DNA from 3 places in the Sporosarcina sp. FSL K6-5500 genome. Region 2 is predicted to be linked to each of the others. Evidence: riboswitches for the same ligand, from Rfam matches in the RefSeq annotation. Region 2 holds a riboswitch; each other region holds the start of a gene.
What was found. A riboswitch is a leader RNA that binds a small molecule or an ion and turns the genes downstream of it on or off. The one in region 2 is predicted to bind cobalamin.
Positions count from the first base shown of each region.

Region 1 (5,332 bases), 590 kb from region 2:
CCCAAACAAGGTTACTTACTTTTATTATGCAATTCAAATGACTCTTCAAGGTCACCCCATTTTACATTTACTTGTATAACTTCATCTTCGTTTATTTTTGTTCCGCCTTCTGAAGCCCCGCTAGCTGTAAATAATAGCTCTTCAGGGGGCCCATCAAATTCTTTCGTCGTTTCCCCGCCACTAGAATTTGTTTTATGAGCGTATTCAAGTTTCCTTATTGAAGACAATTCTTCTAAAAACCCTTTGTATTTCAATAAAAGTTGATAGCTATCTTCGTTGGAGTACGTTCTATCGCCGTTATCTTTCTTCCACACTTCCGTTCCCCTATATACATATTCGGCTTCCCAGTGTTCACTTTCTCCTTTAAATTTGTAATCATTGCTAACCCTTTTTGCACAAGCTGTTAAAACCAGTATTACTATTAATAACATGATTATTTTCTTCAAAGTAACTTCCTCCCTCAAAGTTATTGAATTAAACTTTTCCACTTTCATCGTTTAAATCCTTTTAAGATGCCCTCGCTTTCTTTATGCAGGTATACATTTGTTCAACATATAGAGTGCATAAAAGATCGAGTAAGTTTATTTCTTATGTTTTCAATCAATTTCCCATTACCCAAATTTTAACACTAAAAGTAACTGTTGGTTAGTTTTTCACTTAACCAAATACACCATTAACAAGAAATGAAGGATGCATCATGTGCCTGTTGTACTTTCATTCAAATCTTGGATCATAGTAAAATAACTTCTCAAACTTTGATTATCCTATTTTTATAACGTATTACCAAAATAAAAAAGAGTCCCTATAGCCCAAAAATTGTATTCACATTCCCCTTCTAAATGATAGAGTTGCTATAGGACAGTTCCCTCTGTTAGGGATGATTAGCTATTTTATAGAGCAAAGAGGCAGGCGATTGATATCCAACAGTTAATTTTATTGCAGCATGTAATCGATTATGTGGAGGACCATATTAAAGAGGACATTAAACCTGAGGAACTAGCTAAACTGGTTGGTTATTCTCCTTATCATTTTTATAGAATTTTTAATAACCATGTTGGTTATACAATTATGGACTATGTTTTAAAAAGAAAACTGCAATACGCGTTATATGAATTAGTAAAAGGCGAAAAAATAATTCAAATTGCATTAGACTATGGATTTGAAACGCATTCTGGCTTTACAAAGGCTTTCAAGAAATATTTTGGCAGTCCACCAAGCTTATATAGGCTCCACTGTCCGCTATCATTGCCTCAAAAAATTGACCTTTTGAGCCTTAGGCAAAAAAAAGTAGGTGGCATTGTTATGCAACCGAAAATTGTTCAGAAACCAGCTTTTACTATTGCCGGTAAAACATTTGAGAGTGTTATCGAAAATGTCTTTTACACAAGAGATGCACCTGCCTTTTGGGACCAAAGAATTTCCCCGGATGAATCAATCGAAAGCACTCTGTACGAAGCACTATCTCCAAAAAAACATGGAGAATATTGTATCAATCTTAGTAGCGTCGAAATAGAAGATAGATTTACTTATTTATTCGCGGTAAATTATGATCGAGATGTTCAACTACCTGCTGGACTGACAAAACTGCAAATTCCAGATGCTACTTATGCAGTTTTTAGGACTCCACTTGTTGAAGTCGAACAGTTTGTCTCTTCCATCAAGGGAACTTGGCTCTATATTTTAGAAGATTGGCTACCTCAATCTCTTTATGAAGTCGATGAAACAAGCTATGACTTTGAATATTACGATGAACACTGTCATGACTGGGATTATGAAAAAATATATATGGAAATTTACTTGCCGATCAAAGAAAGAAATAGAGAGTGATCGATTCACTCTCTAGACTTGTTTAAGACAACTTTATATAAAAGTAATACAGGAGTTAACAAAATGGCACTAACAATGATAGCAATTTTTATCGTAAAGCTCGATGCTATAATCCCAATTACCGGACCACCTCCAATTTGACCAATAGCGTCCACTTGTCCCTTAACCGAAAAGAATGTTGCACGTACAGAGGAATCAGAAATAATTTTATTAAGCCAAATATCCTCTAATGGATACATGACTTGCCTTGTCACTTGAATGATTACATAAAAAATCAGCAAGCTGATCATATACGTTGAGAACGCAAAGCCAATTAATGAAATGACGATGAAGAAGCTGGCCACAAAAAGAACAACATAAATCTGCCTTAGATTTTGGTGGATAGCACTTCGATTCAGAAAATGGAGTGCTGCAAAGGAAATAAGCACGACAATGAACTGAATTCCCCCCATTATCACAACTAACTTCTCAATCGTTAACGAAGATATATTTGAGACCTCCAAAAAATGAGCGATCCATAATCGGTCAAAACCTTCACTATAAAACCCAATAAATAAAGCAATGAGAAATAGCATCCTTATGATGAAGCTCGCTTTGGAATAGGAAATAATATTGCCCATATTCTCCTTCATACTTCCCAGCGTAGATATTCTTCCTTCTTTATCTAACGGTTTGAAGTTTTCTTCTTTCATAAAAATCATTAAATAGACGGCTAATCCAATCATACATAGCCCGCCGATAATGATTGGTAGGTTAATCATAAAATAGCCCATTAAAATACTGAGCGGAATAGCTATAATTTGGCCAAGATTACCGGCCTTTGCCCCTTTTATAAATGCCAGTGAAGCACGTTCCTCCCCTATTTCATCTGCAATCCAGGCTTGCTGAGAGCCGCTAGTAAAGGTATAGCCAATCCCCCATGCAATTTGAGCCACTAGCACTGTTACAAAATAGGGAAATACCCCTTCAATTAAAAAACCGATTCCTATTAATATATACCCAATTATTAAAGATAACTTCCGACTTTTCAAATCCGAAACAACCCCAGTTGGAATCTCAAAAAGAAAAACGGAAAGCTCCAAAACGGTCCCAATTAACACAAGTTGAAGCGGATCAAGCTTTACAGTTTGCACATGGTACAACAAGTTCACCGTAAATATAAATGTGAAAAATAATTGTGATAAGAAGCATGTAGAAATGTAAACTCGATATGGATCTTTTGTTTTTATTTTATTCATTTTCTATCCCCCCAGCTTGATTATAGTAAGAGGGATAGACATTTTCTTGTCCAAATTTGCGGTAATGGGCCATTAATGAACCCCTTGTTTAGCAATCGTGTTAAGTCAGACAATATGTATGTTATAGTAAAAGCACAACTGAATAACGTGTAGAAATTAGGTGCTTTTTTACGTTTGTATAAAAGCTTAAAAGGGAAGTTCGGTGAAAAACCGACGCTGTCCCGCAACTGTAAATGGGAGTACTCTTTTCAAATCCACTGTTCGTTACGAATGGGAAGGGAAAAGAACGCGATGATCATGAGCCAGGAGACCTGCCTATTTCAGTACACACCAATTCCCTACGCGGATAGGAGGTGTTAAGTGCGGCTATGATCGAGCAATTTCTTGTAAAAGCCGCCGTACGAAAGAACGTAATACAAAAGAAACATAAGAGGACTCAATACCTCTTATTTCACTGTGCAGTCAATAGTGTACTTCTGTTTACGAACCATTCGTTACGGCAACAAGCGACCATACAAATTTACGCATACTAGCATCTTCCTTACGTTTAACTAGGAAGATGCTTTTTTATTTCCATAAAAGAAAGGGATTTTAGCCAATGAAACTTGGAACAAAAGAATATTATCTGGACGCATTCAAACATGTCTTAATGACAAATCTCATCATAAGCGAATCACAATCACTGTCTTCAACCTATTCTTATTACGAAGAACAGATTGGAAAAACAACGTCTATAAACGAAGAGGTAAAAAAACTTTATTCACGTAACCTCCAAAAAGCATTCGATGAAATCAAACACGAAGTAATCGGTTCACCAGAAGATTAAGCTTAAAAAAACAACCAGTAAATAACTGAATCCAACACTATATATGTTGAACAAATGAATACGGCGTATATGCTTTACAAGGGCTTTTGAGAGGCCACTGAAAAAGCCCCAATACTTAGAGCAAATTAGAATTCCTGCCAATACCGCTTCGACGCTTTGTGGATGCCTCCCGCGATAAGCCAGAAAGGAGACCGCTTTCAGTCTTATCGCTCCGGCTACCACGAAGACGCGCCTGCGCTGGGTGGTCTATGTGAGATAACGCATTTCATTATCTGGGATGAAATCTGCAACCTGGATTGTGGATTTCTTGACTATAATTATATATGTTGAATCCGGTATATATACTGAGCGAAGGCGCCTTAACAGGGGTAGCCAACCGAACAACGAAGAGTTCGGTTTGTATAATTTCTGCGTTCTTTGCAGAAATTATACAGTTAATGCCAAGAGGTTATTCCAGATAGGTTAAAGAATACCTCATCTGGCTTATGGCGGGAGGCATCTCCTAGCGCCGTAGCGGTTCAATGGAATTCTTTATTTCAATTTATATAATATCAACTAGTAATCACCTTACAATCTCGCCATATACATCTCAAAATTACATTTCTCTCGAAAATATACAACCTAGCGAAGGCGCGGCAAAGGCATCCCCAAAGCGCCAAGCGATCTACAATCCACAACCCGAATAACAGCTCTCTCATTATTGAGCACCACAACTGATTCAATAGGATTCTTTAATTCAACATATATAGCCGCTTCTTGTACAATTACTTTGGATTGCTTTGAATTGAACGACCTCTATATGATTACCGAGATGTCTTGATGTGTAGGGATGCGACAGGATTATCTAGGAGCAATGAACTGCAATTCCTAGCCACACTTGCCCATCGGTAAAGATGTTATAAATAGTTCGCCGAAAGCGGACTGGAAATGATCCAGTGAAAAAGGCATCAAAAAAAACGTGGCAGTCATAATAGACTTTCCACGCTTTTAATGTACTTACAGTTCCTGATAATTCCTCTGATGCGTACCACCGTCTTTTACATCCGCATGATACAACGCTTTCAAAGCAAAACTCTTCTCTAAGTCAAGCTCTGCCATTATCTGTTTCAGACGTTTTGACAGCTCTTTATCATTCTTTACAAGCTGTTCCATTTTCGTTCTTGAATATTTCAAAATCTGATTCCTCCTTCACATTCAGTTTGTCTTTACAGTATAACACCTATTTAAGGTCATTCGCCCAATTCAGATTTGCTATACTACTGGTAGTAGCAAGAATCGGACAGGAGTGACATCATGTATAAAACAATTGGCATACTTGCACATGTAGATGCAGGAAAAACAACTTTTTCTGAACAACTGCTTTATCATACAAAAAGCATTAAACAAAGAGGGCGCGTGGACCATAAAGACGCCTTCCTCGATAGCCATACAATTGAGAAAG
Region 1 is NZ_JBBOTP010000001.1:1,707,080-1,712,411, reverse strand. Features, by position in the region: gene MKX62_RS07900 (hypothetical protein) at 12-494, opposite strand; gene MKX62_RS07895 (AraC family transcriptional regulator) at 937-1,827, shown strand; gene MKX62_RS07890 (MFS transporter) at 1,833-3,065, opposite strand; cobalamin riboswitch at 3,207-3,398, shown strand; gene MKX62_RS07885 (hypothetical protein) at 3,664-3,891, shown strand; gene MKX62_RS07880 (hypothetical protein) at 4,888-5,064, opposite strand; gene MKX62_RS07875 (translation factor GTPase family protein) at 5,185-5,332, shown strand, end outside.
Region 1: it holds a riboswitch for cobalamin, as region 2 does, so the genes downstream of both, MKX62_RS07885 (hypothetical protein) here and MKX62_RS04825 (ABC transporter substrate-binding protein) in region 2, are expected to answer to the same signal.

Region 2 (5,332 bases):
GCATAGAGCCTGAGCGAAAGGAAGATGGTCAGCACCGCCATTATCATCGTGACGGATAGCAGCAACAGCCTTCGTAATGCCGAGCGTCTTTTTTTCTGTTTCACATATACTGTCCGTTGCATACGATCCCGTCCCGTCCATATCTTTGCATCTAGTATGGGACGCATGGAAACAGATTAAACGGAACATGCGTAAAAACATGCATTGCTCGGATAGATTGAAATGTAGACCGTAAAAAGGATATAATAAGAAGATGTTTTCATGAAAAGGACAGTGAGTATATGGAATCGCGGGAAAAAGGGCGATATGTAACGATTAAGCTCCATTCGTCAATTCGCCATCCAGGCCAAGACGAGGAGAAGCATGAATTGAATGCAAAAGGTTTGCTGATTGAAAAAGCAGGCAAATCTTATTTGAAATATGAAGAACAACAAAGTGGAAAGTCGATTCAAACAATTGTTAAATTGGATTCTACAGACGCACTTATTATGCGTCGCGGTGCAGTTACGATGCGATTGCCATTTGTTGCAGCTGGTGAACGTCCAGGAACGTACGGCAGTGGACCGGCGACGTTTGACTTAGTTGTCAAAACGGACAAGCTCGATTTCAAGGAGCAAGAAGACAATTCCGGAGGACGCTTCAATGTGCATTACGATTTGCATGCAGAAGGATCGCTTCTTGGAACATACGAACTGACTATTACATACACGGAGGGAACAATATGAACGCGGTAGAACAGATTCAACAAGAGGTAAAAGTGGCACTCCGTCAAGCTGTAATTGATGCGGGTTTGGCAGAAGAAACGGCAATACCGGACATTATGCTTGAAACGCCTAATAACAAAGACAACGGCGATTATGCAACGAACATTGCTATGCAACTGACAAAGTTAGCGAAAAAGCCGCCGCGTGCAATTGCGGAAGCGATACTTGAAAAACTAAATACGGATGGCACTTCGATCGAATCGATTGAAATTGCAGGTCCTGGTTTCATCAATATAAAATTAAAAACGGATTACTTAGGCGGCATCGTCAAGACCGTTCTTGAACAAGGCGAGAACTACGGCCGTTCAAACTTCGGCAATAAACAAAAAGTCCAAGTTGAATTTGTTTCTGCAAATCCGACAGGTGACCTTCACCTTGGACATGCACGTGGAGCTTCTCTTGGTGATTCTCTATCCAACGTTCTCGATTTCGCTGGCTACGATGTGGCACGTGAGTACTACATTAACGATGCGGGAAATCAAGTGCACAACCTTGCCAATTCTGTTGAAGCACGTTATTTCCAAGCACTCGGTTTGGATAAAGAAATGCCTGAAGACGGCTACCAAGGACCGGACATTATTAATATCGGTAAAATGCTGGCAGCTGAATATGGCGACAAATACGTCAACACGCCAGATGAAGAGCGTTATGCCTTCTTCCGCCAATATGGCCTGGAGCATGAATTAGAGAAGCTAAAAACAGACCTTGCGAATTTTCGTGTGTCATTTGATGTCTGGTTCTCTGAAACTTCATTGTATGAAAACGGCAAAATCGATGTTGCTCTTGATAAATTACGTGCCAACGGCCATGTCTTTGAAGAAGATGGCGCAACATGGTTCCGTTCAACAACTTTCGGTGATGACAAAGATCGTGTGTTAATTAAAAACGACGGTACTTACACGTATTTGACACCGGATATCGCGTACCATGAGGATAAATTGTTTCGCGGATTCGATAAACTTATCAATATTTGGGGCGCAGATCACCATGGTTATATTCCACGGATGAAAGCGGCAATCGAAGCGCTTGGTTACGGCAACGACACGCTCGAAGTCAGCGTCGTGCAAATGGTTCAGTTATATAAAGACGGTGAAAAGTTCAAGATGAGTAAACGTACGGGGAAAGCCGTAACCTTGCGTGAGCTAGTTGAGGAAGTTGGTTTGGATGCAGTCCGTTACTTCTTCGCAATGCGTTCAGGTGACTCGCAGATGGACTTCGACCTAGACCTAGCGATTTCTCAGTCGAATGAAAACCCTGTGTACTACGCACAATATGCGCATGCACGGATTTCATCAATCTTGCGCCAAGCTGATGAAAATGGCATGGCTGTATCTGTGGATAATGTTTCTTTATTGCAAGCTGAAAAAGAGTTGGAATTACTGAAGAAAATCGGTGACTTCCCGCAAGTAATCAGTGATGCAGCGAGAATCCGTTCACCACACCGCGTTGCAACATATATCCAAGAACTAGCGGCTACATTCCACAGCTTCTATAACGCAGAAAAAGTGCTGGACCCAGACAACCGCGAACTATCGGAAGCACGTCTAGCATTAATTACAATCACACGCACAACAATTGCAAATGCATTGAAACTTATTGGTGTTTCTGCTCCAGAAAAGATGTAATAAAATTGAACGCCATACTTGAGAGATTGTTATCTCTCAAGTAAGGCGTTTTTCACATGCAGATATTCTCCCTATATATGTTGAACAAATGAATACGATGCATGCTCTTTACAAGGGCTTTTGGAAGGCCGCTGAATAAGTCCAACTACCTGGAATGAATTAGAAATCCTGCTAATATCGCTTCGACGCTTTGTGGATGCCTCCCGCGATAAGCCAGAAAGAAGACCGCTTTCAGTCTTATCGCTCCGGCTACCACGAAGGCGCGCCTTCGCTGGATTGTCTATATAATAGAATGCACATTGCATTGTCGGGGAAAAGACCTGTAGCTCGTAGTATGTCTTTCTTCAATGAAATTAGTATAAAATAGTACTCACATTATAATCTCAGTCCAAACATCTCAAAATCACTTTCAATAATGTACACTCCAGCGCCGGCGCGGCAAAGGGGTAGCCGAAGCCATGAGACTGGATGCGAAGCGTCAATCCAGGCTCATGGCTAGAGGCATCCCCAAAGAGCCAAGCGATCTACAATCCACATTCCGAATTAATACTCTCTCATCATCGAGCGACACAACAGGTTCAACGGGATTCTTTAATTCAACATATCTAAATCTACAAATCTCCCTCACTATCGACACAATAAAAATTTGTAGTATACTGAAAGTTGTACAAAATACATACCAAACATAAAGGTGCCCCGCATTAAAAACGGGGTTAAAAGGGAAGTCGGTTCAATGCCGGCGCGGTCCCGCCACTGTAAGTGTGAGTTAGTCGCAATGTGTCACTGGAAAAAGTTCCGGGAAGACGCGGCAAGCCTTGAACACGAGCCAGGAGACCTGCCTTTATGGATCACACGTACCCTACGAGGATAGGATTAGTGAAAATCGACGTCACTGTGCGTCCAGATTTTTACTCAGCTTATTCCTCCGTAGCAATTACGGGGGATTTTTATTTGGAACAAACAGGAGGAAAACAACATGAAAAAGATTTGGCAATTAGGATTAACGGCATTTTTGGCAGTATTCTTGCTCGCAGCATGTGGAACAGCTACTACACCAGATAAGCCGAAAGTAGATGGGACACCGGAAGCCGAAGTGGTTAAAGCTGAATTCCCGCTTACGTTAACGGACTCGGTTGGTAATGAAATTACCCTGGAAACTGCACCGGCAACAATCGTTTCTATGGTGCCAAGCAACACGGAAATATTGTTTGAACTAGGTCTTGGGGATGCGATTGTCGGCGTCAATGACTACGATGATTATCCAGCAGAAGCACTTGAAAAAGAGAAAATCGGCGGCCAGGATTTCAACGTCGAAAAAATCGTTTCCATGAACCCTGAAATTGTTTTTGCGCATGAATCAGGACTTGGAAAAGGCAAAGAAGGACTGCAACAAATCCGCGATGCAGGAATCCCAGTCTTTGTTGTAAAAAATGCAGCAAATTTTGAAGAAACGTACACAACGATTGAAACAATCGGTCAAGCGACTGGTAAAACAGTAGAAGCAGAAAAAATCATTACGGATATGAAAGCAAAAGTAGAAGAAGTATTGGCGAAATTAGTAACAGTCGACAATAAAAAAACAGTTTTCGTTGAAACATCGCCAGCACCAGACATTTACACACCAGGAAAAAATACATTTATGGATCAAATGCTAGAAATGATCGGTGCTGAAAATATTGCTGCTGATCAGGAAGACTGGTTTATGATAGCTCCGGAAGAAATTATTAACCGTAATCCGGATGTAATTATCGTGTTGTATGATTATATCGAAACGGCAGTTGCAGACGTTTATGCACGCCCAGGTTTCGATACGATTACGGCAATTAAAGAAAAAGCTGTTGTTCAAGTTAAAGAGAATATCACGAGCCGTACAGGCCCACGTCTTGCTGAAGGGCTTGAAGAAATAGCAAAAGCCATCTACCCTGAGGCTTTCGGTGAGTAAATCCAGCGTTGCCTACATCGTTTCCGCCGCCGCACTCGTTGTGGCGGTGTGGCTCGGTGTGTCAATCGGGTCTGTGAAAATACCGATTAGTACGTTATGGAATGCGGAGGCGGATGCAACAGCTACCAATATTTTGTGGAAGATTCGTATGCCGCGTGTCGTGCTTGCCGGACTTGTCGGCGCATCGCTCGCGATTTCGGGAGCTGCTTTCCAAGGGTTGCTGAAAAATCCTCTCGCTGATCCATACACCCTCGGAGTGTCATCCGGCGCCTCGGTCGGTGCTGTTATGACGCTCTTTTTTGGTATTTCTATCCCGTTTTTAGGTACTTATACGCTTCCTATATTCAGTATGGTTGGTGCTGCATTAACAATGTTCCTCGTTCTTGGATTTGCACGCCTCGTTGACCGAGCGATGAAAATGGAAACAATTATTTTGACTGGAATCATTTTCGGTTCGTTCCTCGGTTCTGTACTATCACTTATGATAGCGCTCACAGGGGAAGAGTTGCGTCAAATTATTGGTTGGCTACTCGGCAGTGTATCAATGCGGGGATGGAATTATATTACGATGATTTTGCCATTCGTCGTCGTAGGTTCATTCATGCTGTGGCTGAATCGCCGCGAATTAAATGCGATGTTATTTGGAGAAGAACGAGCGCATCATTTAGGTGTCAACGTCAAACGCCGTAAGTTTGCCATTCTGATTGGTGGATCCATCCTGACAGGTTCGGCAGTCGCGGTGTCCGGCACAATTGGCTTTGTTGGTCTAGTCGTTCCGCATATGACGCGGCTTCTTTGGGGATCTGATCATCGCCATCTCCTGACATTATCGTTCATGAACGGTGCAACGTTGCTCATCATTTGCGACTTAATTGCCCGGACAATCATTTCGCCGACAGAACTTCCGGTCGGTGTCATCACAGCGTTTATCGGTGCACCCGTATTTGCATTTATCTTCTATAAACAACGGAGGAAAGGAGGCATGTGAAATGTTAAAAGTC
Region 2 is NZ_JBBOTP010000001.1:1,112,729-1,118,060, reverse strand. Features, by position in the region: gene MKX62_RS04840 (transglycosylase domain-containing protein) at 1-122, opposite strand, end outside; gene MKX62_RS04835 (DUF1934 domain-containing protein) at 282-725, shown strand; gene argS (arginine--tRNA ligase) at 722-2,389, shown strand; cobalamin riboswitch at 3,062-3,246, shown strand; gene MKX62_RS04825 (ABC transporter substrate-binding protein) at 3,366-4,331, shown strand; gene MKX62_RS04820 (FecCD family ABC transporter permease) at 4,324-5,319, shown strand; gene MKX62_RS04815 (adenosylcobinamide amidohydrolase) at 5,321-5,332, shown strand, end outside.

Region 3 (5,332 bases), 2.0 Mb from region 2:
TTACTATACCAAATCCGGATGTAACAATTGTACAACGTAAACAAGAAATGGGTGCCGATGTTGCCCCGATAAAACCAATTTATGGATTTATTGATTTACATGAAATTCCACGTGATAAAGGCGGCATCATTTTGTTTTATAACAACAAAGATGAATTGCTGTTTGCTGGGAAAGCACGTAAACTGCGCCAACGTGTTAAGAAGCATTTTGAAGACACGGTCTCTCCAATCAAAAATCATCGTAACGAAGTGCATGAAATTGCGATTATCGTTGTCGAAGACCCGATGGAACGCGAAATTTATGAAACGTATATCATTAATACACAACGTGCGAAATATAATCTTGATAAAGTATTTTTCGAATAAACTACAGAGCTGACTGCCATGCGCAATCAGCTTTTATTTTTGACCATTTATGTTGAACAACACGAATGAAGTTCTTTATTTCAATAATACATAGGAAAAGGGTGGGAACATGGACAAGAGACTACAAAAGATTGTCGATGAAGCGCAAGAAAAGTTTGGTTTGGATGCTTACCGAATGGCAAGACATACGATTTATAAAGTACGAGATACTATGGGGGATGCTTACTATACGTTTACTATGGAGTGGTTTCCTAAAGAGTTAAACGAGCCAATCGAAGAAGGTTATAATCCCGAGGGAACAGCGATTGTTGAATATGCAATTCAAAAGCAACACTTTAGTAATGTGTCATTCGTACAAGGTGAATCATTTTCTACAAAAACGCACTTTCCGGGTAAAGCCGCTGCTGAAGTCGCTGCATGGCTTGAAAAGGAAACTGGATTGGTGTACGAACAGGATTTCAAACTAACGCAAGCGAATGCAAATGGGTTTCAATTTACATCAGACATCGATGGTATCTATTTTTCTCCGAGCTGTATAATTGAAGTTGAATTTGATGATGTTGGCAAGCTGACTTCTTATCATTCGTACGGAACGATGCCTTCGCAAAATCTCGTTGAGCAGTCAAAATTCACGTTAACACTTGAAGAAATTGAACCAATCGTCAAAAAACAGCTTCAACTTATAAAGTTTCCATCTGAAACTGAAAAACGTTTTGTTCCCGTCTATGCAATGGAAGAAGTGTACGTAACGGTTGACGGGGCCCGAATCATCCCATTTATGGAACATGAGCGTTCAGAAGTTAAAATTGATGAAGTAATCGAATGGAATAAACCGTTAGAACAAAATATTGATCGTGAAGAAATCACAATTGTTTCCGAAGCAAACGTAGAAGAAGCATTCGGTAACGTCGACGCAGGTAAAAAACTGACGTTGTCGGCTGATCAAATTGAACGTAGTAAAAAAGTTGTTCGGGATGTCCTACGGGCTGAATATCCTGATGAATCAGGGAAGTGGAAGCTGTCCCAACTTCGTTGTCAAGAGAACTTTATCGAAGCGCATTGTGAAATAAATGAAGAAAACCCAATGATTTTTAATCGAAAAGTAGTTGTTTTCATGAATCCGGAAACGATGAAGGTGCTAAATTATCTTGATAACGGCTCGATGTTTGAGATTTTTGAAGCCTTTCTCCCTGCCGCAAACGCGGTCGTAACACCTGAAGAAGCATTTGAGAAAATGATACCATATATTACGCTTGATCCGACTTATGTATATGACGAGTTCGCAGGTAAGTATATTCTTTGCGGCTTGTTGGATGCGGCGGAATGTGTTGATGCGGTGACAGGGGAAATTGTCGATTTAGGAGATATATAGGTTCAGTTAATTAATTCTATATGTTGAACAAATGAATATGGCGTATGCGCTGGGAGTGTCAATATTTATGTGTAAATGACAATCGGACCTCTTCTTAATGATCATCACACTTTTTATTCTTTCACTTCAAACATCTCAGCCAGCTCTGCGCGTGCTTGATCGAAACCGATATGGCATCGTGTGGAGAAACGTTGGTTGTACTCTTCAAACTGCGAGACTAGGAAGCGTTCGAGTGCTTCTTCGTTCGGAAACTGCTCTTTGCGCTTTGTATATTTCTTGATTTGCTTGTTAAATGACTCGATTAAATTCGTTGAGTATATGCTTCGCCAAATTGACTTTGGAAAGCTGTAGAAGGTAAGTAGATGGTCATTTGTAGCGAGTGATTTTGTCACCTTTGGGTATGATTTTTTCCACTTTTCACAGAAATTATCTAACGCGACTTGCCCAGCTTCCTGATTATCAGCTCGGTAAACCGTTTTGAAGTCATCACAAATCTCAGCACGGTCTTCAACACGTACTTTATGTGAAATATTGCGCGCCACATGCACTAAACATGTTTGGAATTGCGCTTTAGGAAATACGCTTGTAATCGTGTCAACCATACCTGTTAAGCCGTCTGAAAGGAATAGAAGGACTTCTTCAACGCCACGCTCTTTTGTTTCTAGTAAGAGCTCTTTCCAATTAAATGCTGATTCTGTTGGAGCGATTGTGTAAGCAATTACTTCTTTTGATCCATCTTCACGAATGCCCACAGCTATATAAACAGCCTCTTTAGAGACCGTTTCACGTCGAACAGAAATATAGGTTGCGTCTAAATAAACACAGACGTAGCGCGCACTGAGTTTCCTTTTAGTAAAGGCCTCTACTTGTTCACCCACTACCTGTGTCATATTAGATATTGTTTGACGTGTGTAATGATGGCCATACATTTTTTCGATTAAATCGGCAATTTCCGACATGGTCACGCCTTTTTGAAACATGTGAATGACAAATGATTCAAGTGTATCATTTGACCGCTTATAAGGTGCGACTGTCTGTTGTTTAAACTCGCCGTTGCGATCACGGGGAATTGTGATTTGGAGGTCACCATATTCCGTGTGTAGCGTTCTTTCATATGAACCATTACGTGAATTACCTGAATTAAAACCGATTCGGTCGTATTTTTCATAATCTAAAAAAGCCGTCAGCTCCGTGGCGAGCAGCGCATTTACCGCTGTTTCTAAATGCGAACGAAAAACTTCGGTAATATCTTGTTTTTGGACTAGTGCTTGGACAATATCTGCTGTAAACTGAGTCATAGGGAAGACCTCTTTTCTAGGATTGGTTGTGGTGACTTAATTCTACCAAGAAAAGGTCTTCCTTTTTGTATTTATTCATTTACACAAGATATTTTACACTCTCTATGCGCTTTACAAGGGCTTTTGGGAGGTCACTGAAAAAGCATTAGTACTTGGAATGGTTTAGGATTCCCGCTAATACCGCTTCGACGCTTTGTGGATGCCTCCCGCGATAAGCCAGAAAGAAGACCACATGGGAGGGATTGAACTGCATCCCTCCTTAGTCTTATCGCTCCGGCTACCACGAAGTAGCGCCTTCGCTAGATGGTCTATGTGAGAAAGAGCTTTTCATTATCTGCGATGAAATCTGCAACCTAGATTGCGGATTTCTTGACTATAATTATATATGTTGAATCCGGTATATATACTGAGCGAAGGCGCCTTAACAGGGATCGCCGTAGCGGTTCAATGGAATTCTTTAATTCAACATATATAGTGTGTAAATGGGGATTGAATACCCGTTTCCCATTTATGTAATAGTAATGATAAGTGATGATAAATGAAAAGAGTATCCAATTATTGTTTACGCATTCTTGAAGTCGGTATACTTAATGCCTCTCTGAAACAATAGAAATTAGATATGAATAAAGAATTGGAATATTTAAAAGTTTGTGTTATAGTCAAGGGGATATTTCGATAATTGAATATGTGTAAAAATAGGTGCGGATTAATACTGACGTATTGGTCTGCTTAAAAGGGAAGTTCGGTGAGAATCCGACGCTGTCCCGCAACTGTAAATGGGAGCGATTTCGTTTAAACCACTGCTTTTTAAAAAAAGTGGGAAGGTACGAATAGCAATGATCATTAGCCAGGAGACCTGCCTCTTTTTATAACACATGTTGACCTACGAGGATAGGGGGTGTTAAGGACGCGCGGATGAGCTATGCCTATTTTTAACAGGCAGCTTTCTTTTAGTTGGGATTCTAGCGCTCTTTAACAACTTCTCTTATGAAGTTGTTTTTTTTATGGTCAGAAATAAGGGGAAGCGCTGCGAACAGATACAAATAGGATAATTTTTGGTGAAGTGAAAGCGTTTACAAATCTCAGAGTCATAACCATTCAGATTGGGGGAAAATAGTTTGACGAATACACTTACATTTTTACCAGGACTTGAAGGCGTGATCGCCACTGAAACATCCATTTCGCTGCTCGATACGGAATTGGGTCAGATTATTATCAAAGGATACGATTTAATCGAGCTTTCAAAAACAAAAGGGTATCTTGATATTGTCCACTTGCTAATGGAAAATACCTTGCCGTCTGATACTGAAAAAGCAGATGTGGCAGATAAATTGAAAAAAGAGCATGGTGTGCCAGAAGGTGTCACAAAGATTTTGCAAGCATTGCCTAAAGAGACACATCCAATGGACGCATTGCGAACTGGGATATCTGCTTTAGCGGGCTATGATAAGGAAATTGATCAGCACACTCTAGCTATCAATAAAAAAAGAGCTTACGAGTTACTTGGCAAAATTCCAGAAATAATTGCGAACAGCTTTCACATTTTACAGGAAGAGGAACAAATTCACCCGTTGAAAGAATTGTCATACAGTGCTAATTTCCTTTATATGATTACGGGGAGGAAACCGACAGAGTTGGAAGAATCTATTTTTGACCAGTCGCTACTACTTTATAGCGAGCACGAAATGCCAAATTCCACCTTCACCGCAAGGGTAATTGCCTCGACGTTTTCGGATTTATATGGTGCATTGACTGGAGCGGTTGCTTCTTTAAAGGGCTATTTACATGGAGGAGCGAATGAAGCAGTCATGAATATGCTTTTAGAGGCTGGTTCTGTTGACGCATTTGAATTGTTATTAGAAAAGCGTTTACGTGATAAAGAGAAAATTATGGGGTTTGGTCATCGAGTCTATATGAAAAAGATGGATCCAAGGGCCTTGGTAATGAAGGATGCTTTAAAGGAGTTATGTGCGCTAAAGGGTGACGATCTCCTTTACCGAATGTGTGAGGCGGGAGAAACCATAATGGAGAGAGAGAAAGGACTTTATCCAAATCTAGATTATTACGCGGCACCGGTATATTGGATGCTGGGCATTCCAATCCCATTATACACACCAATCTTTTTTGGTTCGAGAACAGTAGGATTGTGTGCGCATGTTATTGAACAACATGAAAATAATCGTTTATACCGTCCAAGGGTTCATTATATAGGCGAACGACACAGCAATCATTCAACTGGGGAGTTGTAACTGGCCGTTCACCACAACAGCGATACACTAGGCATCACTTAGTACTAT
Region 3 is NZ_JBBOTP010000001.1:3,144,952-3,150,283, forward strand. Features, by position in the region: gene MKX62_RS15150 (nucleotide excision repair endonuclease) at 1-365, shown strand, start outside; gene MKX62_RS15155 (hypothetical protein) at 475-1,737, shown strand; gene MKX62_RS15160 (IS256 family transposase) at 1,851-3,035, opposite strand; cobalamin riboswitch at 3,716-3,913, shown strand; gene mmgD (citrate synthase) at 4,154-5,284, shown strand.
Region 3: it holds a riboswitch for cobalamin, as region 2 does, so the genes downstream of both, mmgD (citrate synthase) here and MKX62_RS04825 (ABC transporter substrate-binding protein) in region 2, are expected to answer to the same signal.